Regions from separate parts of the Desulfofundulus sp. TPOSR genome, predicted to be linked through region 1. Evidence: riboswitches for the same ligand, from Rfam matches in the RefSeq annotation. Region 1 holds a riboswitch; each other region holds the start of a gene.
What was found. Region 1 has a riboswitch for cyclic di-GMP ahead of G7K71_RS03120 (HD-GYP domain-containing protein). Riboswitches for the same ligand answer to the same signal wherever they lie in the genome.
Positions count from the first base shown of each region.

Region 2: linked by a shared signal. The riboswitch ahead of G7K71_RS12585 (type II secretion system F family protein) and the one ahead of G7K71_RS03120 (HD-GYP domain-containing protein) in region 1 are both predicted to bind cyclic di-GMP.
Region 3: linked by a shared signal. The riboswitch ahead of G7K71_RS08890 (hypothetical protein) and the one ahead of G7K71_RS03120 (HD-GYP domain-containing protein) in region 1 are both predicted to bind cyclic di-GMP.
Region 4: linked by a shared signal. The riboswitch ahead of G7K71_RS03865 (ATP-binding protein) and the one ahead of G7K71_RS03120 (HD-GYP domain-containing protein) in region 1 are both predicted to bind cyclic di-GMP.

Region 1 covers NZ_JAAOEF010000001.1:594,985-602,415, forward strand. Annotated here, with positions in the region: gene G7K71_RS03100 (ferrous iron transporter B) at 1-100, shown strand, start outside; partial or broken gene G7K71_RS03105 (diguanylate cyclase) at 272-1,546, opposite strand; gene G7K71_RS03110 (ATPase domain-containing protein) at 1,543-2,946, opposite strand; gene G7K71_RS03115 (hypothetical protein) at 2,950-3,318, opposite strand; gene G7K71_RS03120 (HD-GYP domain-containing protein) at 3,384-4,016, opposite strand; cyclic di-GMP riboswitch class I at 4,113-4,203, opposite strand; gene G7K71_RS03125 (YkgJ family cysteine cluster protein) at 4,348-4,986, opposite strand; gene rfbB (dTDP-glucose 4,6-dehydratase) at 5,175-6,230, opposite strand; gene rfbD (dTDP-4-dehydrorhamnose reductase) at 6,248-7,105, opposite strand; gene G7K71_RS03140 (dTDP-4-dehydrorhamnose 3,5-epimerase family protein) at 7,098-7,431, opposite strand, start outside.
Region 2 covers NZ_JAAOEF010000003.1:358,351-365,781, forward strand. Annotated here, with positions in the region: gene G7K71_RS12570 (A24 family peptidase) at 1-598, shown strand, start outside; gene G7K71_RS12575 (GspE/PulE family protein) at 601-2,298, shown strand; gene G7K71_RS12580 (type IV pilus twitching motility protein PilT) at 2,324-3,409, shown strand; cyclic di-GMP riboswitch class I at 3,479-3,570, shown strand; gene G7K71_RS12585 (type II secretion system F family protein) at 3,538-4,857, shown strand; gene G7K71_RS12590 (prepilin-type N-terminal cleavage/methylation domain-containing protein) at 4,988-5,545, shown strand; gene G7K71_RS12595 (prepilin-type N-terminal cleavage/methylation domain-containing protein) at 5,703-6,278, shown strand; gene G7K71_RS12600 (prepilin-type N-terminal cleavage/methylation domain-containing protein) at 6,429-7,070, shown strand; gene G7K71_RS12605 (prepilin-type N-terminal cleavage/methylation domain-containing protein) at 7,310-7,431, shown strand, end outside.
Region 3 covers NZ_JAAOEF010000002.1:61,391-68,821, reverse strand. Annotated here, with positions in the region: gene G7K71_RS08920 (diguanylate cyclase) at 1-683, opposite strand, end outside; gene G7K71_RS08915 (aspartyl-phosphate phosphatase Spo0E family protein) at 778-984, opposite strand; gene G7K71_RS20220 (hypothetical protein) at 1,189-1,446, opposite strand; partial or broken gene G7K71_RS20215 (carbon monoxide dehydrogenase) at 1,406-1,783, opposite strand; gene G7K71_RS19855 (hypothetical protein) at 1,782-1,913, opposite strand; gene G7K71_RS08905 (transcriptional repressor) at 2,311-2,751, opposite strand; gene G7K71_RS08900 (peroxiredoxin) at 2,853-3,515, opposite strand; gene G7K71_RS08890 (hypothetical protein) at 4,165-4,671, opposite strand; cyclic di-GMP riboswitch class I at 4,801-4,864, opposite strand; gene G7K71_RS08885 (hypothetical protein) at 4,929-5,159, opposite strand; gene G7K71_RS08880 (class I SAM-dependent methyltransferase) at 5,207-5,812, opposite strand; gene G7K71_RS08875 (ASCH domain-containing protein) at 6,455-6,730, opposite strand; gene G7K71_RS08870 (PadR family transcriptional regulator) at 7,310-7,431, shown strand, end outside.
Region 4 covers NZ_JAAOEF010000001.1:764,691-772,121, forward strand. Annotated here, with positions in the region: gene G7K71_RS03845 (DUF342 domain-containing protein) at 1-1,095, opposite strand, end outside; gene G7K71_RS03850 (STAS domain-containing protein) at 1,113-1,424, opposite strand; gene G7K71_RS03855 (PP2C family protein-serine/threonine phosphatase) at 1,414-2,139, opposite strand; gene G7K71_RS03860 (STAS domain-containing protein) at 2,147-2,467, opposite strand; gene G7K71_RS03865 (ATP-binding protein) at 2,485-3,729, opposite strand; cyclic di-GMP riboswitch class I at 3,948-4,033, opposite strand; tRNA gene G7K71_RS03870 (tRNA-Thr) at 4,641-4,715, opposite strand; gene G7K71_RS03875 (methylated-DNA--[protein]-cysteine S-methyltransferase) at 4,738-5,325, opposite strand; gene G7K71_RS03880 (DMT family transporter) at 5,359-6,294, opposite strand; gene cysK (cysteine synthase A) at 6,474-7,394, opposite strand.

The DNA of each region.
Region 1 (7,431 bases):
CCTGAAATGGATGTTCTGGGCGGCCGCCATCCCCCTGGCCGTAGCCTGCCTGGTCTGCTTCGCGGTGGCGCAGGCGGTGCGGGCGCTGGGGCTGGTATAACTTCACAAACAGTGTTACGATGGGTCCAGGCAGAGGTGGTTTTTCCCTCGTTCCTTTGCCTGATAGCAGGCTTGATCCGCTCTTGCAAGCAGCGAGTCGGCAGAATCGTTTTTTTTTCGCCTGGGCCACACCCAGGCTTGCCGTAATCCGGCGGTGCGGGAAAGGGTAAGTCTCGATAGATTTACGTATTCTTTCTGCCACTTTCGCAGCATCTCCCCCTTTTGTCCCCGGGAGAATGATTATAAACTCTTCACCCCCGTAACGGCACGCAATATCCGTAGTCCTGATGGAGTTTTTTATTAACTCTGCCGTCTTCTGCAGCACCACATCGCCGGCCAGGTGCCCAAAAGTGTCGTTATAAGCCTTGAAGTCATCTATATCCAGGAAAATAACCGACAGGTGGTAACCATACCTCGCTGCCCTCTGGAGCTCGGCAGCCAGCACATCCCACAGAACGCGCCTGTTAAGGAAACCGGTCAGGTAGTCGGTTTCGGCTTCTCTTTCCAGGCGGCGTATGAGAGTCGCATTGGCCAGGGCTACCGCGGCGAAGTTTATATATATCTGCAGGTTTTTACTGCCGCTGTCACCCAGGGAAACAGGGGCCGCTATACCCAGCAACCCGACAATTCCCAGGGCGGTCCAGAGGGGATAAACCATGATTTCAGTTCCGGGAGCAACCTCTGTACCGGTAAAGCCCGGTAAAACCTTAAGCTCCTCAATACTCAAAGAAGACGGCTCAACTTTTGAAAAAATCCGCTCAATCAACGGGTGGACCAGGGGCCATTCCTTCCCGATCAACTGGCTGCCGTTAACGCCTTTGCCCTGGGCCACCCTGATTTTATCACCTTCCCTGAGGCCGACAAAGCACAAGTCGGCTTGATAAATTATGATCAACGAATTAGTTATAAGTTCCAGAACCCTGTCCAGCTCAACGATCGAGGTCATGAGGCGGCTGATCTCGTAGATGCTGTTCAACTCCAGTCTACGCAACCCTAACAGGTTCTTTTCTAAAATGGCGCTGAAAACCTCGTTGATCGTCCGGTAAACATTGTGTGCTTTCGTGATGAAAGCAATCTCTTCCTCGCGTTCCACCAGGGTCGTGTGTCTGGAAGGGGCAACCATGAGATAACCTATCCTCTGGGCATAGCTGCCCAGACGGTACGCGCAGAGCTTAAGTCCATAAGGACAGGTAATCGTGTCTTCCTCTTCTAACGAACCGCAGGCAAGCTTATAAAAATCGATGCACTTTTCGTTATGGAGCTCCCTCCCTTTATTCACCTCCTGGCATAATTCAGCCGGTAAACTGAACCGGGAAAAAGGGGCGCCGTTCGCGTCAAAGATGTAGATGTTCGCGTTCGTGGCCCTGGCCAGCGTATCTTGAAAATCCTGCCAGTACCTTACCGGGACGCTGAGTAAAAGGTTCGTGTGCACTAAGTAACACCTCATTTTAGCATGTCTGCTTTGGCCAACCTGCCGAGAACGTTTATCCCCTCTGGAGAGATCTCGTACTCCCTCAGGGAGTTGTCGTGGTTGCTTCCACGGGTTTTTAGGATTCCAAGAACTTTTCTGATGCTGGAATTATCCTCCACGTATCGCAGTATGATTATATTATCGGTGATCAGGGATAATTGCGCTCTGGATACCACCAGGGGCGAAAAGAGGTCTTCGTTGAGCACCGTAAAAATAGTGGTTACGTGCCGCCTCCTGAGTTGTTGTCCTATCGCCCAGAGATAATCCCTGTACTTTTGCATATCGGTAACGCTGCTTTCAAAAGAGGAGATGCTGTCGATGACAAACCTTTCCACCTTTTTTTCCCCAATCATGTCCAGTATCTCGAAAGCGTGTTTATCCACGTCCAGTTCTACGGGGGAAATAAACTTGATCTCCAGCTGGCCCTCTGCCAGATATTTATCTATCTCCCAGCCCAGATAGCGGGCAGTATTCTGAAGTTGGTCTACAGGCTCTTCAAAAGAAAGGAATACCCCCTTTTCGCCTTTCTCAGCCCCTTCCAGCAAGAACTTAAGGGCAAACATCGTCTTGCCCGTACCTGTGGCACCGGAAATGAGGGTGATAGTCCCTTCCAGCAACCCACCGTACAACATTTCGTCCAGTCCACAGATCCCGAATTCCTTTCGCCCCAGCTTGACATCGTACCGGAGTTCTTCACCCTCCGGTCTCATCCTTGGGTACACTTCTATCCCCACAGGACCAATTTGAAACAAATGTTCCCCATGCTGAAAACTGGTCCCCCTCATCTTCAGGACGCGCATGTACCTTTTTTGAAACCGCTTTTCCTCCTGCCCGTAAAGGTGAAAAATCCCATCGGCGATGGCAAACTCGCTCAGGCGCGTCAACTCCTGTTCTTCGTACTCGCCGACGAGAAACGCAGTGATCTCCCATATCGATAGAACGGCAGCCAGCTCAAAAACAAAGGCCCTGAAGGTTTTCTCGTCCGGGAAGAGGTCCCTTATAACCTTGACACTATCGATTACAACTATGTTTGGCAAATGTTCTTTGATCATTCGAGTCAGGTAATCCAGGCCCTCGCTCGCGCCCTGACTGCGCAGGACGGCCCCCAGATCCCCGTAAATAACCCTGTCTCCCAGCAGGTCATCCGAGAAGAACTCAAAACCTTGTAGATGCCTCACCATCTTCAGCTGTGATTCCGATATAGTGGTCAGGTACAGGCTCTTGAGGCCGTTCCTGGCATTGTTAAATATGATGTTCTGGACGAATATCGTCTTTCCACTGCCCGGAGAACCAGAAATGATGTTCAGTGAATAAGCGGGTATGCCGCCGCCGAGAATATAATCGAGATTTTTTATGCCCGTTATCAACCTCTCCATCTCTCATTCCCCCCTGGAAGCAGAAAGATCCCCGGCAAACTCCTCGTCCAGCTTCTTTCTAATCTCTTCCGCTCTTTCATGGCCGAGAAGCCTGGCCAGGATTTCCACATACCTGGTGATAAACTTCATAAACATGTCTTCGACCGGCAGGTCCGGGTTTTCCTCCAACCTGGCCGCCATCTTCGCGCACGATATCCCATTTTGATCGTACTGCAGGAGTTCTATCTCCTTGTATTCCAGCGAGACCTCCCACACGACCCTTTCCACCAGCAGATTCATGGAAAACGTACCAAGGTACTTGGACGACGCTGTCCACATTTCCCTCAGCAAAGTTTCATAGTGTCCGATCCGTTTTTCGATGATTTCGCTCACAACAGCCCCCTCCATTTCAGCTAAAAGCTACCGCTCCAGTATGAACATAAGGCCTGGTTTCCCGGTTAGTTATTTCGCAAGTGCTTCACACCTCCAGGAACATTGCCAGTGATCCGGTAGAGTTCAGGATTTATCCCCTCAGGCACAACCCGGCAGCAAAACACTTCCACCAGCTGCGGGTCGAATTGAGTACCAGCACAGCGGTAGAGCTCTTCTGTGGCCATTTTTATAGACATCCTGGGCCGGTAAACCCGATCCGAAGTCATGGCATCAAAACTATCAGCCACGGCCAGAATTCGCGCCCCCAGGGGAATGGCCTCACCCCCCAATCCTTCCGGATACCCGCAACCGTCATATCTTTCATGATGGTAAAGGACCATAAGGCTGATGGCTTTCATCCCCGGTATGGCCGAAATGATTTCATAACTATAAACAGGGTGCTTTTTTATTTCCTCCCACTCCGCGGCAGTCAGTTTACCCGGCTTATGCAGGATAGAACTGGATATGCCCAGCTTCCCTATGTCGTGGAGTAACCCGGCCAGGTATATACAATTCTGTTCCTTTTCAGGCATACCCAGTTTCTTCGCGAGCGCAGCGGCATAGGCCGCCACGCGCCAGGAATGATTGGAAGCTACCTTAAACCGGACCTCCTGTAATTTCATCAACGCCCGGGCAGCATGGATAAATGTGGATTTCATGGAAGCACCTCAGCGTAATTTATTCTAAAAATTTCTTTAGAAAATGAAAAGCCGCAGGGAGAAAAATTTTATGCTTCCCTGCGGCTTCCTTTCTCCCTTTGCAACCCAGCCGTCATGGTTCCCCGCGGGGAACTTTAGACCTGTGGCTTTGCGTCCCCGGCTTTCGCCGGGTTTGCCCTCCGGAAAGTTGCGAATTTTCAGGAGGTATTTCAATATTTTTTCAAGAGGTATTTCAACATTACCGTTAACTTTCCTTCTTGATTCTACATATAACTACAGCATCATCTGCCCTGCTTCCCAATTTCTCGGCCCGGGCGATGAAAATCAAGTTTCAGGCCAAACGAACCGGTATCCCCCGGGAACTCAGCACCTTAAATAAAGGGCGGCCGAAAATAAAAAGTTCAAACTCCTCCCGCAATCCCAATTCCTTTATGGCGAAAAAACGTATGGCCAGGTCTTTCCGGACAAGCTCATTCAGTCTGGCCAGGGTTTTCGATTTATCCGTTCCCCGGGAAAGGCTGGAGAGCAACTCTTCAACCTCCTGGTAGGGACATTCCTGCTCATGCATCTCAATCACCTTTGTAATCGGGTCCCGGGAATTGATAATATCGGCACGTACGATGGTGTTTTTGCCAACCAGGCCTTCCAGTGCCGAGGTATCCCAGCACTTCAACAGCCGGCATTCCAGCGGGCGGTGCTCGTAAATGGTGCACGATGAGCTTTTTTCATCAAAAAAGCAGCAGGACCATTCTTTCTCCTTCCCGCGCATCTTGACCAGTTCCCGTTCCACCGGCCTAACGGTGTCAAGGACAGGGTCATAGGCCGGTTCACCCTTCCTGATGGTTACCAGGTGCTGGTATCCCACATGCCCGGCCAGCAGTATGCCTTTGTCCTCGTGGTGGAGGACCGGCCCGCCCTTCAGGCAGCAGGTGCCGCACCGTATACAGCCATCCCTGTTAATGTTTTGCACCTTCTTTCTCGTCGAAGCGCACGATGTAGTCTTCTTCCAGGTATTCACCCAGCTGAACCTCGATGACTCCCCATCCCCATACCCCTCGGGTGGCGCCGGTGCCAATCCCGGGCCGTGCGGGCGATAATTACCTCCGCAGCCCTGGCAATGGTATTAGGCGCCGGGTATACCCGCAGAGAAAAATTGCTTCAAGCATTTATTGCCCCGTACATCTTCTGATAATACTCCCGGTAAGCACCGGACTTTATCCGCTCCCACCAGGAGCGGTTTTGTTTGTACCACTCTACTGTTGCCGCCAGCCCCTCCTCGAAGGTGTGCCGGGGCCGCCAGCCCAGCTCCCGGGTGATCTTCGAGGGGTCGATGGCATAGCGGCGGTCGTGGCCGGGCCGGTCTTTGACAAAACGAATAAGGCTTTCCGGCTTACCCAGAAGTTTCAAGATTACCCGCACCACTTCCAGGTTGGTGCGCTCCCCATGGCCGCCGATGTTGTAGATCTCCCCGGGCCTCCCCCGGAAGAGAACCAGCTCCAGCGCCCGGCAGTGGTCCTCCACGTGCAGCCAGTCCCGCACGTTCAAGCCGTCGCCGTACACGGGCAGGGGTTTATCCTCCAGGGCGCTGGTGATCATGAGGGGGATGAGCTTTTCCGGAAACTGGTAGGGACCGTAGTTATTGGAACAGCGGGTGATAACCACCGGCAGGCCGTGGGTGTGGTGATAGGCCAGGGCCAGAAGGTCGGCGGCGGCCTTGCTGGCAGAGTAGGGGCTGGAAGGCTTTAAAGGGCTCTCCTCCGTAAAGCGCCCCTTTGGCCCCAGGGAGCCGTAAACCTCGTCGGTGGAGACCTGGACGAAGATCACGGGCCTTTCAGACCCGGCAACCGCCCGCCCGCCAAACCTCTCCTTCCAGTATTCCGCGGCCGCGTCCAGAAGCACCTGGGTGCCCCGCACGTTGGTCTCGATGAAGGGCGAGGCGTCCATAATGCTGCGGTCCACGTGGGACTCGGCGGCAAAGTTGATCACCGCGTCCACGCCGCGGGAAAAAATCTCCCCCACCAGGCGGCGGTTACAGATGTCACCGTGGATGAACGCATGGCGGGGGTGGTCCGCAAGATCGGCCAGGTTTTCCAGGTTGCCCGCATAGGTGAGCTTATCCAGGTTGATGACCGTAACCCCGGGGCGGGCCTGCAGGATATAGCGGATGAAGTTGGAGCCGATGAATCCGGCTCCGCCGGTAACCAGCAGTTTCATTGATCACATTGCTCCTTTTAAGTTATTTTTTGTCTTTCCGACAGGTACCTTTCCAGGGCGTCTGCCCACGGCGGGAGCAGGTAGCCGGTGGTTTCCTTCAAGGGAAACGGGTCCAGCACCGAATAGAGCGGTCTTCTGGCCGGGCGGGGAAACTCCGCCGTGGAGCAGGGGGCCAGTTCCACCTCCAGGCCGGCCAGTTTGAATATTGCCGCCGCAAATTCGTACCAGGTGGTGCTGCCGCTGTTGGTGACGTGGTAGGTGCCGTACCGGCCGCTTTCCACCAGGTCGGCAATGGCCCGGGCCAGATCCACCGTGTAGGTGGGGCAGCCCCGCTGGTCGCTGACCACCCGGGCGGCGCCCCTTTCCCGGCCGATCCGGAGCATGGTCTCCACGAAGTTCCTGCCCCCGGGGCCAAAGAGCCAGCTGGTGCGCACGATGAAGCAGCGGCAGCCGGCCTCCGCCACCGCCCGCTCGCCCCAGAGCTTGCTTTTACCGTAGACGTTCAGGGGATTCGGGGGGTCATATACGCCGTAGGGTTCACCCTTTTGGCCGTCAAAAATGTAGTCGGTGCTCACATGCACCAGTACAGCATCCATTTCCCGGCAGGCCAGGGCCAGGTTCCGGGGTCCCAGGCCGTTGACCAGGAAGGCCCGCTCGCGGCTGGTTTCAGCACCATCCACGTCAGTAAAGGCGGCGCAGTTGACCACCACCCGGGGCCGCAGCCGCCACAGGGCGGACCGCACCGCTGCGAAGTCGGTGATGTCCAGTTCCCGGCGGGAAAAGAACAGCACTTCTTCCCCGCGCCGCCCGAACTCCGCGGTCACCGCCCGGCCCAGCATGCCGGCGGCGCCGGTGACCAGCACCCGCCTAACCATGCCGCACCTCCCAGGAATAGGGAATGGAGGGGTCGTTATAGGGCAGGCGGTATTCGTCGGGCTGTTCGTAGTTGTACAGCTCCGTGGGGAAGTTGACGATTAAGGCCGTCTGGTTGCCTTCGGCGGTAAAACCGTGATAAACCCCCGGTGGGATCTTCAAAAGGCAGGGGTTGAGGTAGCCCAGGTGGAACACATTGATCATCCCTTTTGTGGGGCTGCCCTCCCGCGGGTCGTAGAGCACCACTTTGGCCATACCCCCCACGCAGACAAAGTGGTCCCACTGGATTTTGTGGTAGTGCCAGGCCTTGATCACTCCCGGGTAGCAG
Region 2 (7,431 bases), on a different contig from region 1:
CGTGGTGAGCTATTTTTTCCTGCGGGGCCGGTGCCGTCGTTGCAGCGTGGCGATTTCCCCCCGCTACCCCCTGGTGGAGCTTTTGACCGGGGCCGGTTTCCTGCTGATTGCCCGGGAACACGGCCTGCACGTTCATACTGCCGGCCTGCTGGTCCTGTTTTCCGTCCTCGTGGCGGCCAGCTTCATTGACCTCGACCACCGCATCATCCCCGACCGGCTCACCCTGTTTGCCCTGGCCGCCGGCATACCTCTGGCCGCCCTCCAGGGTGCGGAGGCTCTCAAAGACGGCCTCATAGGCTCTGTGCTGGGGGGCGGAATATTGTTGATCGTGGCCCTGTTTTCGCGGGGCGGCATGGGCGGTGGGGACGTGAAGCTGGCCTTTGCCATCGGATGGTACCTGGGCTGGCAGGAGACCCTGGTGGCCCTGTTCCTGGCGTTTTTGCTGGGTGCGGTTGTGGGGGTTTTATGGGCGCTCAGGACGGGGAGAACCCTTAAAACGGCCATCCCCTTCGGCCCGTTTCTTTCATCAGGGGCCATGCTGGCCGCGTTGACAGGGGATAAGCTTATTTCCTGGTATCTGAACCTGTGGGGTGGTTGAAAATGGCCGCCGTTTACACCAGAAAGCGCCTGGGGGACCTCCTTCTGCAAACCGGGTTGATTACCCGGGAGCAGTTGAACCAGGCGCTCGAGGTGCAAAAGCAGACCGGGGAGCGCCTGGGCCGGGTTCTCATCAACCTGGGCCTGGTCACGGAGCAGGACATCCTGAATACCCTGGAAATGCAGCTGGGCATTCCCCAGATTACCCTGATGGACAAAGTCGACCCCGTGCTGATCAAATCTCTCCCCGAGGCCGTCCTGCGCCGGCATAAGGTGGTGCCCGTGAAAAAAGAGGGACGGCGGCTGATCGTGGCCATGTCCGACCCCCTGAACCTGGTTGCCCTGGACGACATCCGCCTGGCCAGCGGGCTGGAAGTGGAACCGGTGCTGGCCCGGGAAGAGGAAATCGACGCCGTCCTCCAGAAGGTATTCGGCCTTACCTTTGTGGAGCAGGCCTTCGGCCAGCCGGCCGCCCCGGAGGAGCGGGAAATCCAGACCCTCACCCTGGCGGCGGGGGATGAGGTGCCCCCGGAGGAAGCACCGGTGGTGCGCCTGGTCAACACCATCATTGCCCAGGCGGTGGCGGAAAAGGCCAGCGACATTCATATTGAACCACAGGAGGACCGGGTGCTGGTGCGTTACCGGGTGGATGGGTTATTGAGGGAAGCCCTTACTCTGCCCCGGCATATCCGCTCCAACCTTACTACCAGGATCAAAATCCTGGCCGGCCTGGACATTGCCGAAAAGCGCCTCCCCCAGGACGGCCGGTTTCAGGTTAAGTACGGAGAACAGGAAATAGATGTGAGGGTATCCACCCTGCCTACGGTCCACGGGGAAAAGGTGGTCCTGCGTTTGCTGCTTAAGAGCGGGCGGATCCTGCCCATTGACCGGCTGGGATTCCACCGCTACAACCTGGAGCGTTTTACAGAGGTAATCCATCGCACTTCCGGCATGATCCTGGTCACCGGGCCCACCGGCAGCGGCAAGACCACCACCCTGTACGCGGTACTGGCCCAGTTGAATTCCCCGGAGCGCAATATTGTGACCATAGAGGACCCGGTGGAGTACCTCCTGCGGGGGATCAACCAGACCCAGATCAACGTGAAAGCCGGGCTTACCTTTGCCGCCGGCCTGCGCTCCATCCTCCGCCAGGACCCGGACATCATCATGGTGGGGGAAATAAGGGACGGGGAGACGGCCCAGATCGCGGTGAGGGCGGCTACCACCGGCCACCTGGTGCTCAGCAGTCTGCACACCAACGACGCCGCGGGTGCCCTGACCCGCCTCATCGATATGGGGGTGGAGCCCTTCCTGGTGGCCTCCTCGGTGGTGGGCGTGGTTTCCCAGCGCCTGGTGCGCCTGCTCTGTCCCCGCTGCCGGGAGCCCTACCAGCTCCCGGAAGATGCGCCGGAGAGGATTTTCATGGGCCTGCCGCCCGGTGAGCCGGTGACCCTTTACCGGGCCGCCGGCTGCCACCACTGCAACCACACCGGTTACCAGGGGCGGACGAGCATCCAGGAGGTGCTGCCTGTGACCCGGGCCATCAGGGAGCTGGTAAATAAAAAAGCTTCTGCCGATGTGATCAAAGAAAAGGCGGTGGCCGAGGGAATGGTCACCCTGAAAGAAGATGGAATAGACAAGGCCCGGCAGGGGATCACCTCCATAGCGGAAGTGATGCGCGTGGCCTATAATGAGTGGTGACGGAAAAGGAAGGTGCTGCGGCGGAATGCATGCCGATGAACTTTTAAAGCTGGCCTTCGAGCTGAAAGCTTCCGACGTCCACCTTACTGTCGGCCGTCCGCCCGTCTTCCGGGTTCACGGGAAGCTTTTTGCGGCCGACGAGCTGGGCGCCCGGGCCGTGCCGGGGGTGGATGATCTGCCCGTCCTCACCGCCGGGGATACCGAGGCCCTGGCCCGCCAGCTGATCCCCGGGGACCGGTTCCAGCAGTTCATGCAGGTGGGCGAGAGCGACCTGTCTTACGCCATCCCGGGAGTGGGCCGCTTCCGCGTGAACGCCTTCAAGCAGCGCGGCACGGTGGCCCTGGCCATCCGCCTCATCCCGGAGCGCATCCCCACCTTCGATGAACTGGGCCTGCCCGAGGTGGTGGCCCACCTGGCCAGGCGGCCCCGGGGCCTGGTGCTGGTTACCGGGCCCACGGGCAGCGGCAAGTCCACCACCCTGGCGGCCATGATCGACTTCATCAACAGCGAGAGCCGCCTGCACATCATCACCCTGGAAGACCCCATCGAGTACGTCCACCGGCACAAGAAGAGCCTGGTCAACCAGCGGGAAATCGGCCGGGACTCCCTTTCTTTTGCCGCCGCCCTGCGCGCGGCCCTGCGGGAAGACCCCGACGTCATCCTGGTGGGGGAGATGCGGGACCTGGAGACCATCGCCACGGCCATCACCGCCGCCGAAACCGGTCACCTGGTGCTGGCCACCCTGCACACCACCAGCGCAGCCCAGACCATTGACCGCATCATCGACGTTTTCCCGCCCCACCAGCAGCAGCAGGTCCGGCTGCAGCTGGCCGGCGCCCTGGAAGGAGTGATTGCCCAGCAGTTGCTGCCCCGCAGGGACCGTCCCGGCAGGGTGGCGGCGCTGGAAATCCTGGTGGCTACGCCGGCCATCCGCAACCTCATCCGGGAGGGGAAGACCCACCAGATTATCTCCCACCTGCAGACCGGGGCCAGGTACGGCATGCAGACCCTGGATATGGCTTTAAGAAACCTCGTCCGTACAGGGGTGATCGGCAGGGAAGAGGCCCTGGCCCGGGCGGCTGATGCCGAAAATTTGTTAAAAATGATTTAAAACAACCAGCTGGTTATTGACTGGCAGGGCGGCTCCCGTTTAAGATAGTTTTCAGGAAGAGTGCGGCAAAGCGAAAAAAGGCAAACCTGCCGAAAGGCAGGGGCGCAAAGCCGCGGGCCTAAAGCGGCATGCAAGGCCGCCATGGCAGCCGGGCTGCCGAACTTTCCGGCACGTACTTCCAGGCGCGTCGCCTGGATTTTTATTTCCGGGAGGTGGTGAGGGGAGCTTTGCCCGTCTATGCCTATCGGGCCCGGGACTTAACCGGCAAGGTGGTTTCCGGCCGGCTGGAAGCCAGCGGACCAAGGGAGGCGGCCAGGATACTGCAGGGCCAGCGGCTCATCCCCGTGCAGATCCGGGCCGTGCGGGGGGGCGTCAACCTGACTATGCGGCTGCCTTCATTCCGGCGTGGGGTCAGGCTGAGGGAGCTGGCCCTCTTCTGCCGCCAGCTTTCCACCCTGGTCAGCGCCGGCGTACCCCTGGTGGGGGCCATGCGCATCCTGGAGCTGCAGGTGGAGGGCCGGGTGCTCAAAGAGGTGGTGCGCGGGGTGACCGCCCGCCTGGAGCAGGGACACTCCCTGGCCGAATCCTTCGGCGCCTACCCCTCGGTCTTCCCCGAGATCTTCATCAGCATGGTGGAGGCCGGGGAAGTGGGCGGCGTGCTGGACGAGGTGCTGGAGAGCCTGGCCGGCCATTTTGAGAGGGAACACGAGGTGAGGGAAAAGGTGAAGTCGGCCCTCACCTACCCCACCATGGTCCTGGGCTTTGCCGTGGTCATCCTTACCTTCGTGCTCACCTTCGTCCTGCCCCCCATCATCAACACCATCCAGAACCTGGGTGTGCCCCTGCCCCTGCCCACCCGGGTGGTGATGGGAGCCAGCCGCCTGGTGGGGCGCTACTGGTACATCCTCCCGCTGTTTCCACTGGCGGCGGCTTTCGGCTTCCAGCGCCTGCGGGCCTCACCCCGGGGCCGGGAGATGTGGGACCGCCTGGTCCTGAAAATGCCCGTATTCGGGCCGGTGCTGAAAAAAATCATCATTGCCCGCTTTGCCCGAACCCTGGCCGCCATGCTCAAAGGCGGGGTGCCCATCATCCAGGCCCTGGAAGTGGTGAAGAAAACCGCCGGCAACCAGGTGGTGGCGGCCGGCGTGGCCAGGGCGCAGGAGAGCGTGCGGGAGGGGCAGGGCCTGGCCGGCCCCCTGGAAGAAAGCGGCATCTTCCCCCCGCTGGTCATCCGCATGATTGCCGTGGGGGAAGAAACCGGCAGCCTGGACGCGCTGCTGGTCCGCATCGGCGCCTTTTACGACCAGGAAGTGAACATCACCGTGGGCCGCCTCTCCAGCGTGCTGGAGCCGGTGCTGATTGTCTTCCTGGGCGGCATAGTGGGGTTCATCGTCCTTTCGGTGCTCCTGCCCATGTTCACCAGCATGATGCAGGGGCTGGGGAAGTAGGGCGGTGGTTTCAAAGGTGTTCTTACATACTCTAACCGGCCGTTTAGGCACCTTTTCCAGGTCAATTATTTAATTGACAACCCTTGTTTCTTGTTTTATTAAGACACTACTTTTGGGGGAGGAAAAAACTATGCGCAAAAAACTCAGGAACAACCGCGGCTTCACCCTGGTGGAGCTTCTGGTGGTCATCGCCATCATCGGCATCCTGGCCGCCATCATCGCCCCCAACGCCTTCAAGGCCATTGAAAAGGGTAAGGTGGCGGCGGCAGAGGCGGATTACAAGGCAATTAAAGCGGCGGCGCTGAATGCGTATACGGATACGGGACTTTGGGCACCTTCTTCGGACAGTGCGGGTGAGGATCCGGGCTTAGTGAATGCCAGTGAATGGGAAAATCCACCTTCTAATTTTGGCTGGAATGGCCCCTACCTTGAACGGTGGCCGAGCAAGAACCCGTGGGGCGGGACGTATACGTATAAAAATAGTGCTACAAGTGGTACGCAGATTCCAAATAACCATACTTGGGGAACAGGTACAAACTTTAGGTGGCTTGAGTTAGACAAGGTTCCAGGTGTAGGTTCATCGCCCAAAGATGCGGCAGCTAAGTTGAAAAGTGACCTTGGTGCTGATGTGGTATACGTTCCTAGTGAAGGGAATACAGTTTATATCCTGATTTCCAAAGATGAATAAGAAGCTATGTCGCGAGGTCCGTTTTACACGTGTCCTGCCGGCGCCGGAGGGCACCGGCAGGACACGTTCCTGACCGGAAATCACTGTGTGCCCCGTTTCGGCGGGGATGAGGTAGTAAACCGGATCCTCTTTTTCCGGGAGAGGATGTGAGCCATTGATGTTTGATTTGAAGAGCCTGCGCCGCAACCAGCGCGGCTTCACCCTGGTGGAGCTTCTGGTGGTCATCGCCATCATCGGCATTTTAGCCGCCATCATCGCCCCCAATGCTTTTAGAGCAGTGGAGAAGTCCAAAATTTCCAGAACAATTCAGGATATGACCGCCTTAAAGTCGGCGGTGCTGGCCTTTTATGCCGATGTGGGTTTCTTCCCGGCTGACCCGGACCCCTGGCACCAGGATCCCGGCCTGGGAGTAAACCCGAACACTGTTACTTATAGGGCTGATACAATCGCGGCTATGGGCTTGACGGAGCAGGAATATCGAGATAGACTTAATTCCCGCTGGCAGGGACCTTACCTGGATTTCCCCCTAACCAAGAAGACCGCCTGGGGAGGCAGGTACGACTATGAGTGCTGGCCCGGACAGGGAATTTTCGTAACTATTCATGAAATCCCCGGGGCCAGCGCCGACAAGCTGGCGGAACTGAGTCCCTTTGAAGTTTATTATAAGGGGCAAGATGATGTTAATCCCAGTTTGCACAAAGTAACCTTAAAGATTACCAACTGGATTTACTAAGCGGTGGAACAACAACGATAAGGCCAGGACAGCAGCGGGTTGCTTAACTTACCGCCGTCCTGACTTCGACCTGCTTGAATTGTACCTTTGCTGGCATTTTTGCAGGGGTCACCCAGCTTAAACGAACAGAAAATGCAGGGTGCATTTAAAATGTTTCATAATCTAAGGAAAAAACTGAACAACCAGCGCGGCTTCACCCTGGTGGAGCTTCTGGTAGTCATCGCCATCATCGGGGTGCTGGCGGCCATCATTACCCCTAATGCGTTCAGGGCTATAGAGAAGGGCAAGGTTTCCAGGGCGGTTTCGGATCTTCGAGCGATCGGAAGCGCGGCAATGGCCTACTATGCCGATGTGGGGGATTTTCCCGGGTCTAAAGGGCATCCTCCCGGTGAGCCTTTGCAGAATGGAAGCGATCCCGGATTCGTTCGCAAGCCTGACAGCTCGTGGCAAACGGATAACCCCAATGTTGGTTATGGAGGAAACCTGGATGCCTGGAACGGACCGTATCTTGAAAGGTGGCCGTCACAGCATCCCTGGGGTGACGTCTACACCTGGAATTACTGGCGGGATTATCCTGTGCCGGGAGCAGGCACAACGGTAAGCAAGGCGGGAATCGTAACGCTGGAGGATTACGGCCGCATTCCCCGTGCATCGCTGGAGGCGATTGATAGGATCCTGGATGATGGTGATCTATCCAGGGGCTATGTGTTTTACCAGAATGGTGGTAACTTTGGTTACCCGGATAGTGGGACTGGCCAAGGCTTTCTTCAGGTGGTGGTGGCCACGCAATGAAAAGGAGCTTTCAGGTGGTCATCGTCATTGTCGGTTCCTGGCCGTAACAATTTTTCCAACGCCTTCATGGCAGAGGTACATTGAGTGTTAAAAGGTAATACAATGTTTTAACTACCGCCAGTGCGTCTTGGCGCTGGAATCACGCGGCCCCCCCCTGGACGAAACTCGCTGTATGTGTTTTATTGGCGGTGAAGTAGCAGTTATGTGGTGCCAATATTCTTTTGGAAGCAGGTGAAGCGGTGGTAAATAGTTTATCAAACTTGCGCCGGGACAGCCGCGGCTTCACCCTGGTGGAGCTTTTGGTAGTCATCGCCATCATCGGGGTGCTGGCGGCCATCATTACCCCCAGCGCCTTCAGGGC
Region 3 (7,431 bases), on a different contig from region 1:
AAGCCGTCCAGATCGCATAAAATGAGGCTGACAGGAAAAGAGCGTCCCCTGTCCAGCCGGCGCAGCTCTTCCTCGAAGAAAGCACGGTTGTACAGCCCGGTGAGGGCATCGCGGGTGCTGCAGCGCCTAAGTTCATCCTCCATCTTTTTGCGCTCACCGATATCGCGGATACACTGGACTGCCCCTAAGAGGTTCCCCTTGTCGTCGTAAATTGGGGCCACGAGCGTCCAGAAGTAAAGCCCCCTGCCGCCGCAGGCGAAAGGAGCGAAACCTTCGCCGACAAGAATATGGCCCTTTAATTCGATTTTATCGTACTGCTGTCCCCACTGTGTACCATTGCCGAGCAGGATGTTGGCGAGGATGGGTCTTTTCTCCCCGTAAAACGGGACTGCGTAAGCGTATTCTCCCCTGCCCAGTATTTCTTCTCTCTTAACCCCCGTCATTTCTTCCATGGCCCGGTTCCACACGAGCACCTTTCCTTTGCGGTCAACGGCAAGGGTGGCATCCGGGAGGGAATCAATGATTCTTTCGAAGAGGTCCAGCCTTTCCACCAATTTTTCCGGCAGGAGTTTACTGCTGGCGCCGAGCAGGAGTTCAAGAAACTTCTTCGCCGCTTCGGCTTTTTCCTCTGGCAGAGCGTCCACCAGCCGGTAAAGTTCGTCTTTTCCTCGACCCGGGTTCACGCAATCCACCGCTCCTTTTGAACACTTTTCTCCGGATGTTTTTTTATTTTTCGGGGAACAAAATCCTGCCCCGGAATAGAGAAGAAACAGACGGTTATTCCCCGCCGCGGCCTCCGATGCCCATGGGCCGAGCTTTAGCCTGGTAGTACTCTAAGATCAGCTTATCCACCTTCCGGCTGGCCGCCAGGAGTTTCTCTTTGTCGCCGGGATCGACGGCCACCAATTCTCTCCTGGCTTTTTCCAGCCGCAGGATCGCCCTGCCGAGATCCAGCAAAAACTTCCCCCTTTCGCCAACTTGCACCAGATTCAATTGGACCACTTCCTGGAAAGAGCGTCAAGGGGAACACTGTCGAACGATGTCGGATCGACAAGGTTTTTCCTCATCAAGGTTCCCTCTGGCTCAGACAAAAAAGCCCGCTCCAGTTTCAGAGCGGGTGTATAAGATAGGGGGAAGTAGAAGGGATATCAGAAGCCCCCATTTCATCAAAAATTACGGACCCGGCGTCTAGATCCCCAGGGACGTCCTTCTTTGCTGGATAACCTGTTCCAGCTGCTCCGCCGCTTTCCCGGTTTCCCCTTCTACAATCACCCTGCCGCCGGTGAGCTTTTCCATCTCTTCCGTAAGCACCCGGGTGACCAGCTTGCTGCCGGTAATGAAGGGCGGCTGGGCCAGGTGCAGGGGCAGTCCCAGGGCGAGGCCGAAGGCGCCGTCGGCCAGGGCCGCAGATCTGGGCCACCATATACTGGCGGCAGACCTCCTCAATACCCGGCAGGGTGCAGTTAAATTCGCTGATCACCAGGTCTATGCCGCCGGTGGCCAGCAGCGCCTCACTGGTGAAGTTGTTGCCCGCATGGCCGGCGAACACCTCACCGCCCCGGGACTGGATGTCCTGACCCACACAGGTGCAGCCTACAATTTTAAAACCTCTGGCCCCGACCTGGCGGGCCAGTTCCATCGCCCAGGGCCGGGTCAGGCCTTCCTGGACCGGGCCGATCAGGGTATGCTGGTGACCGGTGACCATGATGTTGATGTAATCCGGGTCCACCACGCCAAAACCCACCGGCTGGGAGGACAGCTGTGGTTCCCCCAGCAGAATATCATATTCCCTGCAGGCCGAAACTGCATTTCGATTGCTGCCCGGACAGGCGGTGAAAGGCCGTTTCCACACCGTCCCGGCTGGAGATGAATTGAAAGAGGACTTCATCGGCAGAAGGGCAGATTTTTTTCACGGTAGTAATCCCTCCAAAAAATATTTTTATTTTCAGGCTGGATGGCCAGCCAGTCAGGCAGGGTTTTGGTGGTGCAAAGAGTGCAAAATATACTATAACGGTAGATATTATGGGTAAATGGTTTCTCTTATGGATACAAGAATGATGAAGAAGAGCAGGGTTCCAGAAAATCAGTACCATTCGGGTATAGTTTTAATCCTGTAAACAGCCCGCCTTGAAGCGGGCGTCGGCTGCCCGTGGTTGGCAGGGGTTCTTTTTAACCGTCCGGGCAACCTTTTACAAGCCCATTATTAGGAGTGGTAAAGTCCCTTCTATTGCCCTAATAACTCTAAACTTTATCTGGTTCACTTTCAAGCATGTTTTAGCTTGCTTACTTTCGCCTGTAAAGGGCTTTAACCTATTTTTGACATGCAGGGCAGAGGCCGTAAAAATCAACGGTAAAGGTTTCAACCCAGAAGCCTTCTATGTTTCTGGGGGGCGTTAGAGCTGGCAACTCGACTGGTAAATCGTAAACCCTGCCGCAGCTGCGGCAAAGAAAATGATTGTGAGGTTTAGGATCCGGATCAAAACGCTTCCGCTCAGAGTCGATAGTAAGCTCCTGGATTTCCCCCTCCCGTCGAAGCACTTCTAAAGTTCCGTAAACCGTAGCCAGGGAGAGAGAGGGCAGGCGCGGCTTAAGCTCCCGGAAAATCTCCTCCGCCGAAGGATGAGAAGTATTTCCTTCCAAAAAAGCCAAAATGGCCAGACGCTGCGGGGTAGCACGCAAGCCGAAGCGCTTGAGCCTTTCGGCCAGGGCTGGTATGTATTCCTTTTTTTCCTTAGAGCTGCCTCGTTCCACAGCCCTCGTCCCTCCCGAGTACAAGTATTGGTAAGGAATATCCTGGCGTTTGACCCCGGGGCTTCTTGTTAAAACTTTTTAAAAGCGATGCAACTGCCCGCTTAACTTAATTTCCGGTAGCAGAACCACCAATCGTAGCAAGTGTACGTCTTCTGCCTTTCCCTGGCCGTCTGCTCGTCGGTGGGAGGCGGTATGATGACTGCATCCCCGATGAGCTCGTTCTGCGGCCAGTCCGCCGGCATGGCCGCCCCGTTGGCATCAGAGGTCTGCAAGGCCCTGACGATCCGCAAAATTTCGCCAATGTTGCGACCGACCTCCTGTGGATAATAGAGAATGACCCGGATGATCCCCTTGTCGTCTACCACGAAGACCGACCGCACTGTATTAGTCCCCTTGGCCGGGTGGATCATGCCGAGTTCAGCCGCGATCTGCCCGGTATCGGCAATTATGGGAAATGGAATTTCCACGCCCAGATTATCCTTGATCCACTCTGCCCACTTGATATGGGAAAACACCTGGTCTACGGAAAGGCCAATCAATTCGCAGTTGAGTTCCTTAAACTCCTGATGTTTCCTGGCGAAGGCCACAAACTCTGTGGTGCACACTGGAGTGAAATCGGCTGGATGGCTGAAGAGGATAAACCAGCGCCCTGCGTAGTCATGCGGCAGCGTCCGCTTTCCATGGGTGCTCTGAACTGTTAGCTCCGGAAAAGGCTCACCTATAAGAGGGGAGTATCGTTCCACTTTGTCCTGTAATTTTGCCACTGTCAAAACCTCCTTGTAATGATTTCAAATTTATATTTATTACAAATTATAATATTAACTCTTTCTCTTGTCAAGCTCATTTTCTGCAATGATTCGCATCAAACTCCGGGAACCGGCTAAAGAAAATTTGCCGTACTATAGAAAGCCCGGACTATTGAAACATTATCCCTTACCAGGAACAATGAAAAAAACAGTTCTTCCCTTTTATACCCAGCGTCCGGCCCACCGCTTCGGCGTACACCGCCGTGGCGATGGCGTGGTAGTACAGCGTTTCCTGCCAGGCCAGCATTTGAATGGCCAGTTGTTACAAAAAGAAAAAGCCGGATGCCCCGGAAAAGGGGCACCCGGCCCACGGAAAAATACCTGCCCACCGGCTTAACCACCGGATCTTTTGGCACCGGCTTGAGTACCGGCCCCGGAGCAGGCTGCGGCCCCGGTACGATTACCGTTCCTTCGGAGACTCCAGCTTCTGCCCGGGTACAAATTTCGAGGCTCTGGTGGCTTCAGCGGCTTGTACCCAGGCTTCTTCGGAAGTTCGGGCAGAAAAACACGATGCTACCCCCAAAAAAGAAGCCCGACATAAAGCCGGGTTGAAAAGGAAAGAAGGTGTTTTTAAAACTGGCTTATCCGTCCGCGCCCGCGTCTTCATTTAAGTACCGGCATTGCGCCCGGCCCCGCCGAAACGGTTTGGCCCTACCGTCGTACGGTTGACATTTGCCCTTATTCGCTCAGCCATGATCTGCTTGCACTGGTCGGCCTGCGCTTGTGTAATCCTGCCATCCTTAAGCAGTTGGTCGATTTGAGAGCTTCGCTGGCTGACTATAAAGTTGATCAGCTGTTCCTCACTTATACCTTTTTCGGCTGCAATCTCAACCAACGACTTGCCGGAGTGACGTGCAGTAATTAACGCAGATACATCCATTCCCAGGAACTGCGCCACCGACGTATTCATCGAGCCCGCTGCCCGCCCCAGAGCCGCACCAGCCATTATGCCTGCACCGGTGGTATTTGGTCCGGCTGCTTGCACATTATACTTACCTGCCCATGCTGGCGGACCGCCCGCAGCCATTGCTTTCCCGGCAGGTAACCCCGCCAAAAGCATTCCACTGAACAACCCTGCTGCACTTACCATTGTTATCCATTTTTTAATTTTCATGATTGGTCCCCCTTTCAGGTTAGCTTTACCAGAAATTATACCTGGCAGGATTTAAGAATTTGTGACTAAAATGTTACAAATTCGTTACAAAATTGAGCACTCGGTACACCCTTTTTCTGCCACACCTGTTCTTCCAACTTTAGGCCCCCTGGCTTTGCGCCCCCGGCTTTCGCCGGGTTTGCCTTTGGTGGGGACTCCTTTTAAATTTAGAATACGGCATGTGAAAAATATTGCGCGGGCTGGGCACAAGACACGGACTAGCGGGAAACCACCCGGGGCGAATGGAACCCACCGGATTTCCGTCTCGCGTAGACCACCCGGACCACGTGGCCGTAACAACTGTCCGCACCCATTACCCCAACATGGAAAACCATGACGCTGTTCGCTCCCAGCTCCCGGATGGCCTTAATATGGTGGTACACCTTGCCGTCCACGAAGGGGGAAGTGTGATACTCAACACATGATGCAAGCCCGGATGGTTGTTTCATTTCCCAGTTAATCCCAATGTATCAACCCATATCCAACTTAGCACAGTTTATGCAAAACGCCTTTTTCGCATTAGGCAAACCCAGGCTCTAGGCGGGTTTGGGCGGTTAGATCCAAAATGACTTGAAACGAGTGAAAGGATTTCGAAGTAGGGCTCTACAGAGTTAACAATATCTCTGGCAGTCCGCTGTGGTGGACCTGGGCCATCACGTTGCTCATCGGCGTTGCCAACAATACTCAACCATAAACCATCTTTTTCTAAATGAGCAGCTACATTTTCAGCAAAGCTCTTCCGCTCTTCATCCGAATTTAATGAATGAAAACAACCTCTATCAAACACAAAGCCAAATGGCGCCCCTTCAATTTTGTTCATAAGGAAGTCAATCACAATAAAGGTACATTTGACATTAGCTTTTGAAGCTTTCTCTATAGCCTTCTGTATTGCAATTTCCGAAGTATCAATACCTATCACATCGAAGTTTTTTTGGGAAAGCCATATGGAGTTATCGCCAGTTCCGCATCCAATATCCAGTGCTTTACAGGGTTTTATGGCCATCGCAGTCACAGTCTGAATAAGGTTGAAATCGGGTTTGCCAATATCCCAAGGAGTATCGCCTGTTTCATATCTTTTCTTGTAACGTTCCTCTATCGTCATTCTGTCTTCACCTCCTCCCTTCTGGTACCTGCTTAAATTTTACACGGCCTCAGCCAAAATTCCAATATTAACATCTCCCCCAAAGGCATTCCCTTTAAAGTTTTATCTAAATATTCAGCAGGAAACTTACATAAATTTAGTAGTTAGCACTTCAACAAGGAACCCCGAAAAACCTCTCCATTTATAGATTTTTTAAAGTTGAGAAACACCGGCAGCCACATCTTTCGCCTTTCTACACCTCGATTTTCCGGTAAAGTTCCGGAGCCATGCGGACAAGGAGGCGGCACAAAAACGCCTCCACCGCCAGGATGACTCCCAGAACCGCCAGAGAACCCGCCCACCAGGGCAGGTGAAAGGATAAAAACCGTCAAGGCGGTACCTGCCGCCAGGAGAACGCTTGCGCTCAACATGAAAAACAGTACGTTTAAGTTCCCCTGTATCGCTATCTGAGGAATTTCCCAGCCCAGGCTGGGCCGGATTAAATCAATCAGCAACCCGCCGGTGTTAATGACGTCCATTTCGGCAACGCTGAGCTAGCAAAAAAGCAACGGGTACTTTTTGTGGATTTTTGTCGAATTGTCCGGCAAACAGGGTCAAAAAAATTTGACCAGACACGGACGTTTGAAATACTAACCGTAAGCCTTACACCAGCTCAAACTCCACCATCCAAACATCAACATCCGGGTTCCAGAACCCGTATATCCGTTCGAACGCCTCCCGGTACCCCTCCACTGACGGGTAGCTTTCCTTCCAGGCGTCATCCTCCGTGATCTCGCCCAGCCGCTCCCGCCGGACGGCGGTCACCCTCACGTAAGTGAACGGTACCACCCGGTGATTTAACCTGCACTGGTAGACGGAGCCGGCATTCCACGAAGAACAAAAGGCCGGGTTTCCCCGAAAAGGACATCCGGCCCTCAAATACCGCCTCCCCACTGGCTGACTGCTGATCCTCCAATATCGGCTCCGGGTTAGGATACGCCAAGAGTACATATCTTCACCACTCCGTCGGATAAAGGAGCCGTGCTACCGGCGAAGTAAGCCGGTGATTTTCTGTAGTGCCGTTCGCATAAGTCGCTAAAACTGTGAGTAAAGAAGCACTAATTGTCCAATCTTAGGGGGTCAGCCCGCCCGTTCGCTGAGCATCATGCGGGCGATCCTTTATTTTCTTGCTCCTCAAGAGGGAAAACCTCCAGGAATTTGGCGCGGAGTGGATTTTGGGAACGTATCCAAACTTCAATCCAGACTCCATCATGACCCCGAACAATCACCGGATCAATGCAGTGGTCTACCCTTCGGGCTCAAAGCACCAAGTAAAGTTCGAATTCTCTTCGCCAGCCGCATCTGGAGTAATTCAACACAAACCCATTTTCATCCTCTGATGGTGTCACCCGTCAAGGGTGACATGAGGGGTCTTGCAATGCAAGGTTTTGAATGTTATAATGTCCCTGGCTATCTTGCAAAACAAGACATTTTGGTCAGGCAAAGAGGCGTAAATATATGGAAAAAAGAGGTTCACAACTGCTGAAAGGGGTACTTGATATGTGCCTCCTGGCTCTCATAAACGAAGAATCTTGTTATGGTTATGAAATGGTGCGCAAGATGCAACAACGGGGACTGGA
Region 4 (7,431 bases), 170 kb from region 1:
GATTACCACCGATGACAGGATATTCATCCTGATCACGACGGACCCCGTGGCTTGAACCCTCGCGCCGGAGACCAACCCTCCCACCCTGACATTCCCGCCCGCTTCTACCACCATCCCTTCTGCCACATTTCCAGCAATCAGGATATCTCCTTTGAAGACAATGTTACCTGAAGCAAGGTCTACGTCACCAGCATGCACCAGTTCAGGCAATACGCTTACTCTCACCAGGTCGCGCCAGCGGGAAGCCACAGGACGTCCAGCCCGGGCCGCTACGGCCCGTTCACCATCCCTGGTAAGCACCGCTCCTTCGCCTACCGAAAGGATGAAGTCCCGGGGCGACGGCGGCACAATTACCTCACCCTTGACGCTGGTGCCGGGACGACCCGGCTCAGGCGGGTGTTTGACAGCCAGGACGTCTCCCGCCTCCACCGAAGTAAAAACATAGCGTTCCCGGAAATCCACCGCTTCGTCTTCCCCCGCCAGTACCGGCACCTTGGAAATAGAGGAAAAAAGCAATTCTACCCGGCCGTCTTTTCCCGATTCTGCAGGAATACCCCGGGCGATAACCACCTCCTCTTCAACACAGGATGCAACACCGCGAGAACATGCTTCCCAGTCTACGCCATAGTTAATCCCCAACCGGGACAACTCCCGCAATAGTTCGTCCTTAGTGAGTGGTGGAAAACGTTCTTCCCGTTCCACTACCTTCAGTTGCAGTACCCTGGCAGGCGGGAGATCCGGCAGTTCCCGATGAACTACCACCGCAGGGCGCGTTCGCAATATCGCTTGTAGACCATCGGAAGAAACGGATACAGACCAGCTCCCTTCTCTACGCTCTTCCACCGTTTCCACCCGCACCGTATCCTTCATGGATACGGGGGTGGGTTGAGTGCACTCCCGGCCGTTAACAATCAGCCTTACCCCCGGACAAGGTACCACCACCGGGTAAGGTCCCTCCGGCCGGTGCCGGACAACAAGGCGCCCCTGTTTCACAAAAGCATATGGACCCACCGATTCTCCATCCGGAAAAGCATTGTCCACTTTACTCGCTGTTGCTGCGGGGGAGCCCCGGATAGTCTCTTCTTTATATTTCATAAGGAACCCACCTCCTGCTAAGCGTTGGGATTTGTCTTAAGAGCTTCCAGTACTTGAAAAAAACCTATTACTTCCAGGTCTTCTCGAATAAAATCGGGGATACGAACAATTCTCAAGGTACGCCCCTGCTTGTACAGGTGTCTGACCTGACTCAGGAGCATTCCCACCCCGGAAGAGTCTATGAACCGAAGTCCCTGCAGATCTATCTCCACCACTTCTTCCGTCCGTCGCTGAATTTCCTGTTGCAACTGCTCCACGTTGCTGAAATCCAGTTCGCCTTCCACCTCCAGGATTACCATCTCTTTCTTTTGCCGGACTCTAATCTCCACCCCTTTCACCTCCCTTTCCCGTCACCTTCATAACAACCAGTGTCACGTCATCCTTTTGGGAAAAACCGCGGGTAAATGTCTCCAGGTCAGATAAAATGTTTTGTTTCATCCTGTCTGCATCAGCACCATTCTGAAGGCGAACTATCTCCTTCAATCGTTCCTGCCCGTACCTTTGCTCGCCCGGGCCACAGGCCTCCACAAGTCCATCGGTATACAGCACCACCGCATCTCCGTCGGCAAGAAAAAATTCCTCCACCCCTGACCCGAGGTAATCTTCCAGCAGGCCCAGGGCGACTCCCCGGCACCGGGCCACTTTCACCTTGCCGTCAGATAGAAGGAGGGGAGGGTGGTGCCCTGCATTGACACAGGAGAGGCGTCCAGCTATCCCGTCGTAACACAGCAGGCATAGGGTGGCAAAAGCCCCGCATTTCCGCAGTTCATCCCCTCCCACCCTGTTTAACCGGCGCACCACCTCCAGAGGATGGGGATTAATCCTGATACACTCCCGGAGCATATGGCGGATTGTTTCCATCAGCCGGGCCGCATGGAATCCTTTACCCATTACGTCTCCGATGACGGCAAACACGGTTCTCTCGTCGCAGGAAATAAACTCAAAAAAATCCCCCCCGACCTGTTCGGCAGGCAGGCTACACCCACTAACTTCCAACCCGTAAGCCCTTAGTATTTTTCCATTCCCTGTAATCACTTCTCCCATCCTGCTCCTACCTCTCTTCTCCGCCCGGAGCGGTGTTTTGCGCCAGGAGCCTGTCCAACCCTACCAGCCGCATCACCTCCGCCACATCAGGTTGCGGCCTCAAAATCAGCATCTGGCCCCCTTTTTGCCGCCAGTCGTTGCTAATGTCCAGCAAACTTTTCAAACCGGTGGAATCAACGAAAGAAACGCCCGACAGGTCAACTTCCAGCGTGTGTTCTCCCACTTTCCCAACAACTTCTTGCAACTGCGCTACTGTTTCCACGTCCAATTCACCGTTCAGCACCAGCCGGCACACCCCCCTGTCAACGTAAACATCTACTTTCAGCAACAAAATCACCCCCTCTTTCATTGGTCTTGTCCGGTTTTAATGCCGAAGTCCAGGGCCAGGGCGGTACCTGACGGTCCTGTATTAAGGTAGAGGTGGTCCGCATAGTAGAGCATCAGGGTAAATCCACACCCCAGGGAATTCTTGGTTGAATAATGTTGCATCAGCGTTGCCCGGGCCAATTCGCTGGTTTTGATTCCCGGACCCCGGTCCTGAACGATAATCCTGACGGTGTCCCCTGACTGCCTGGCTTGCCAGCAACCGCCCCCTGCATGTTTGAGAGCATTGGCCAGCGCCTCTGTCAAGCACAAGGCAATCGCGTGCTGCCTGCGGCTGTCGAGAACAGGCAAGGCTTCCCGCATTGCCCGGCGGGCTTCCGGAATGTCATGGGTCTGCCGGACCTCACCCCTGGCCAGTTCCGTCCCTTCTGAGATCACTTTTTCCATTTCTCCACTATTCACCAGGTATAACCGGCCCCCCGTTACCGCCGCTATGGCCTCCCGGTAAGCCTGCATCTCCTGCTGGTGCATCTTTCTCTCCTTTTCAATCACCTCGGTGATGTCAAAGGCCAGCAGTCCACCGCTCCTGTGGTCGAAAGGCACGCCGTGAAGGTCAAACACCTTTTGCCCGTCAGCGCTAATGATCACCTCGCGGCGGTGTTCGGCCTTGCGGATAGCCTGGCGCATCAGTTTTTCCGCTTCTTCCATAGGCAGGTCCAGGTCAGCCTGGCCCGAAAGGTAGCAGAAGCGCCCTCCTTCATATTTCATCACCTTCCCCACCCTGAGAGCGTTAATTAGTTCGGATTTCTCCACCTCAGCCAGCAGTTTCTCCCTGACCAGGTCCTGAAGGTGCTCCGGCAAGTGCCGGGAAATCTCCTGTATTAGCTCGCCGGCGCTTCCGGCCAGCAACTGATACTCCTCCCTGCTAAGACGACGGGCAGTCCCCTGCTTCCGGTGGACACACAGGATATCAAAAACGTGGACGTTATTTTTCCCTTTGAACGGTACCCCGGCCACCTCGACCCACAAGTTTTCCTGCAGCCTGATTACATACCGGCCCGGAACAGGAGCTTCCGTTTCCAGCCCAAACTCCGTGGTATTTAACACCAGGATGCGGGCCGGATAATGCCTGCCATGCTCATCTTCCAGTAACACCCGGACAGGCGGCGAAGGCACCCGGCGAAGGGGGCTTAGCTGGACAAAATACTGGCACTCCACACAAGGACGGTCCGGTTCTTTCTTTGCGCACTCAAGACACCGTTGCATTTTTTCACCACCCTTCTGCCTTTCAGCCCCTCCCGGCCCCATGCCCTTTCAATTGCCACAATACTGCCAGCAAACGTCCCAGCCATTGGCTCTGTTAGAGTCGACCTCTATACCCCAAATGGGTAAACATACTTTTATAAGCAGGAACGGCAGCCTGACCAGGCTGCCGCAACAAAAACATCATTAAAAAGAAAACAGAAAACAATCAATACCTTTATCGCGGCAGCCTGGCAGTCATACCCTTTAGGGCTGCAGACCCATGGCTTTGCGCCCCACCCTTTCGAGTGGTTTGCCTTTAACACAATAAAGACAATAAAGTTTTTAATTTAACAGTGAAAAGGCTGATTCAACACCGCCAGAACACAGAAAATTTTCGACCAGCGAAAAATTCAGCCCCTGAAGATCCTGTTAGGTATGGGAAATATGATGAGAGAAAATACAAAACAGGCCCGTGTGGATAAGAACGGACATGACGTGCTCCGCCAGCAACCAGAAGGAGCAGAGAGGAATTATCTCGGTAGGCGATTTGGAGGGTAAGTAAGCAGGAAGTGGAAGCTTTTCTATACAAGCCCCGCCAAGAAAATGAGAGGTTTTGGTATTTATTGCATTTAATACCGAAGAGAACATGTGTTCTATCACAATGGTCCAACATTTTTATCTTCCCGATCATTCCTTTCGACTCCCTTTTTAACAAAAATTAGACATGAAATTCCGTTTAAATGCCATCATTCACCAGTTTTCGATGTAAACAAAATTCATAACCACCGGTACCAAAGCATGTCTGCGGACAAGATACCTGCACCCAAAAGTTAATATACGATATCCATTTTTATTTTCCCTTCTGAATGAAGCAAGACAATGTAATATAATAAACAATAAACGCCGCAAACCCTTGCGGCGTCTAGCTTTTTTGGAGCTGGTGGTCGGATTCGAACCGACGACCTGCGCATTACGAGTGCGCTGCTCTACCCCTGAGCCACACCAGCACTTTTCTGTTGTCTCATTCGACTAACCCGGCGCCTTACTTATATTAACGCAAACAGAGTCATTTGTCAATTGGTATCGCCCGGTGGGACCGGGTCGTACGCCTTCGAGCTGCAACAGCTGCAGTTTTAAGGGCAAACCGCCGCCAAAACCGCCGGGTGATCCATCCTGGCGGATTACCCGGTGGCAGGGGATGACCAGTGGAACCCGGTTGGCCCCCAAAGCCCCGCCCACGGCCCGGGCGGCCCGGGGATTCCCGACGGCTGCCGCCACCTGCTGGTACGACCATAATTCACCGTACCCGATGTGCCGTACGAAACCCAGCACCCGGGCCACAAAGGGGGGGCACCAGGAAAGATCCACGGGAATATCCGTAAAGGAAACCGGCCGGCCCTGGAAATATTGATCCAACTTTTCTTCCAGGAGCGGAGGCCACCTTTTTAGCGCAGGCTCGCTGGTTTCATTAATTCTTACAGGCATTGGTTCATCCTGCAGGGCAGTCAGGGCTTCCTCCCGGCTTGGACGGGGAAATGTCAGGACCAGCAGCCCCTGCTTACCCCAGGCAGTACCAACCCAGCCCGCTTTGGTGGATAATAAATGAAGCCCATTCACAGAACGCCCCCCACAGCCGCAAAATAGAATAATCTATTTTTCTGCTGCCGCCCGGATAAAAATGGCCAGACCCGTGATAATAATCGCCCCGCCCACAAGCTGTAAGGGTGAAGGTACCTGGTGAAAAATGATATAAGCCAGAATGGTTGCCCCCACCGGCTCGCCAAGTATACTCACTGAGACCACGGCAGCCTTGACATAACGCAGGGCCCAGTTAAAAATGGTATGCCCGAAAATGGTGGGAACCAGGGCCAGGAGGAAAAACCACAGCCATGTGGAGGGCGGGTAAGGAAAAAAGGACAAACCGGTGAGCAGCGCACCCAGGAACAAAGTCACGGTACTGGCCCCGTAAACAACAAAAATGTACGGGAATAATGACAGGCGGTGCCGTAAACCGCGCCCGATCAATACATAGCCGGCAATAAAAATGGCCCCGGCAAAAGCCAGGATATCTCCCCAGAAAGCCTGCCCGCCGATCTGAAAATCACCCACACCCACAATAGTGCTGCCGGTTAAAGCCAGGGCTGCCCCCACAAGCCCCGTGCGGGCGATTTTTTCTTTAAAGATAAGGTAGCCACCTAAAACCACAAATAAGGGTTGCATGGTGACCAGCACGGTGGAGCTGGCAATGGATGTGTACTCAAGGGAAGTAATCCAGGCAGTGAAATGCAATGCCAGCAGCACGCCGGAAAGGCAGGCCAGCATTATGTCACGCCGGCCCATGGAGCGCAGTTCTTCCCGTCCCCTGGTCAGGGCAATGGGAGCAATCATGAGCACGGTAAACCCCAACCGGTAGAAGGCAATGACCAGAGGTGGAGCCATGGCGAGTTTGGTAAAGATGGAAGAAAAGGCGGCTCCCACCACCCCCACCAGGATGGCCAGGTAGGGATTGACAAAGGGGCGCTCCAGGCCGGTGGTTAATAAGCCTGAATCTTGTTGCAGCGGGCATTCAGATACCTTTGTGGGCATGTTCATTTGTCTCCTACTTTGAACGACCGGGCTGCCGTTTATATTCTATCGGTGAACGAGGAATTCCTGCAGGTTAAGTTAACTTCATCCGGCAAATCCGAAACTTATCCCCAGGATTATCTTTAAGTCAAATTTTGGGGGAAATCTGCTTAAAGCGGTACCCAATACGATTTTGTGCCTTATCCAAACAATTCAGTGGACAGGTAACGCTCCCCGGTGTCCGGGAGCAAAACCACCACGATCTTACCCCGGTTTTCCGGCCTGCCGGCCACCTGTAAAGCCGCCCAGACAGCCGCCCCCGCAGAAATACCCACCAGCAGGCCCTCCTCCCGGGCCAGGCGACGGGCGGTGTCCAGCGCATCTTCATCGGCCACCTTTATGATCTCGTCCAGCAAAGCCATATCTATTACTTCCGGTACAAAGCCCGCGCCGATGCCCTGAATTTTATGCGGGCCGGGCTTCCCGCCGGAAAGCACCGGTGAGGCGGCCGGTTCCACCGCCACCGCCCTCAGGGAGGGGCGGCGGGCTTTCAGAACGGAGGCCACCCCGGTAATGGTACCTCCAGTACCAACACCGGCCACAAAGAAATCCACTTCCCCTCCGGTATCCCGCCAGATTTCTTCGGCGGTTGTGGCCCGGTGGGCGGCCGGGTTGGCCGGGTTGGCAAATTGTTGTGGCATAAAGGCATTTGGATGGGAGGCCGCCAGTTCCCGGGCTTTGCGTACGGCCCCGGCCATACCCTCGTTCCCGGGGGTAAGGACCACTTCGGCCCCGTAAGCGGCGAGAAGCCTGCGCCGCTCCACACTCATAGTTTCAGGCATGGTCAGCACCAGCCGGTAACCCCGGGCCGCGCAAACCATGGCCAGGCCAATGCCGGTATTTCCGCTGGTAGGCTCGATGATCAGGGTGTCCTTAGTTATCAACCCTTTTTCCTCCGCCTCACGGATCATGTTGTAAGCTATTCGGTCTTTAACACTTCCGCCGGGATTAAAGTACTCCAGCTTGGCCAAAACAACGGCAGGTAGACCGAAAGCCATCTTTCGTAAACGAACCAGGGGCGTGGAACCAATCAATTCCGTCACGTCATTAAATATGCGCATGCAACCAACCTCCAGAGGTGAAAAGAAAATCCGTTAA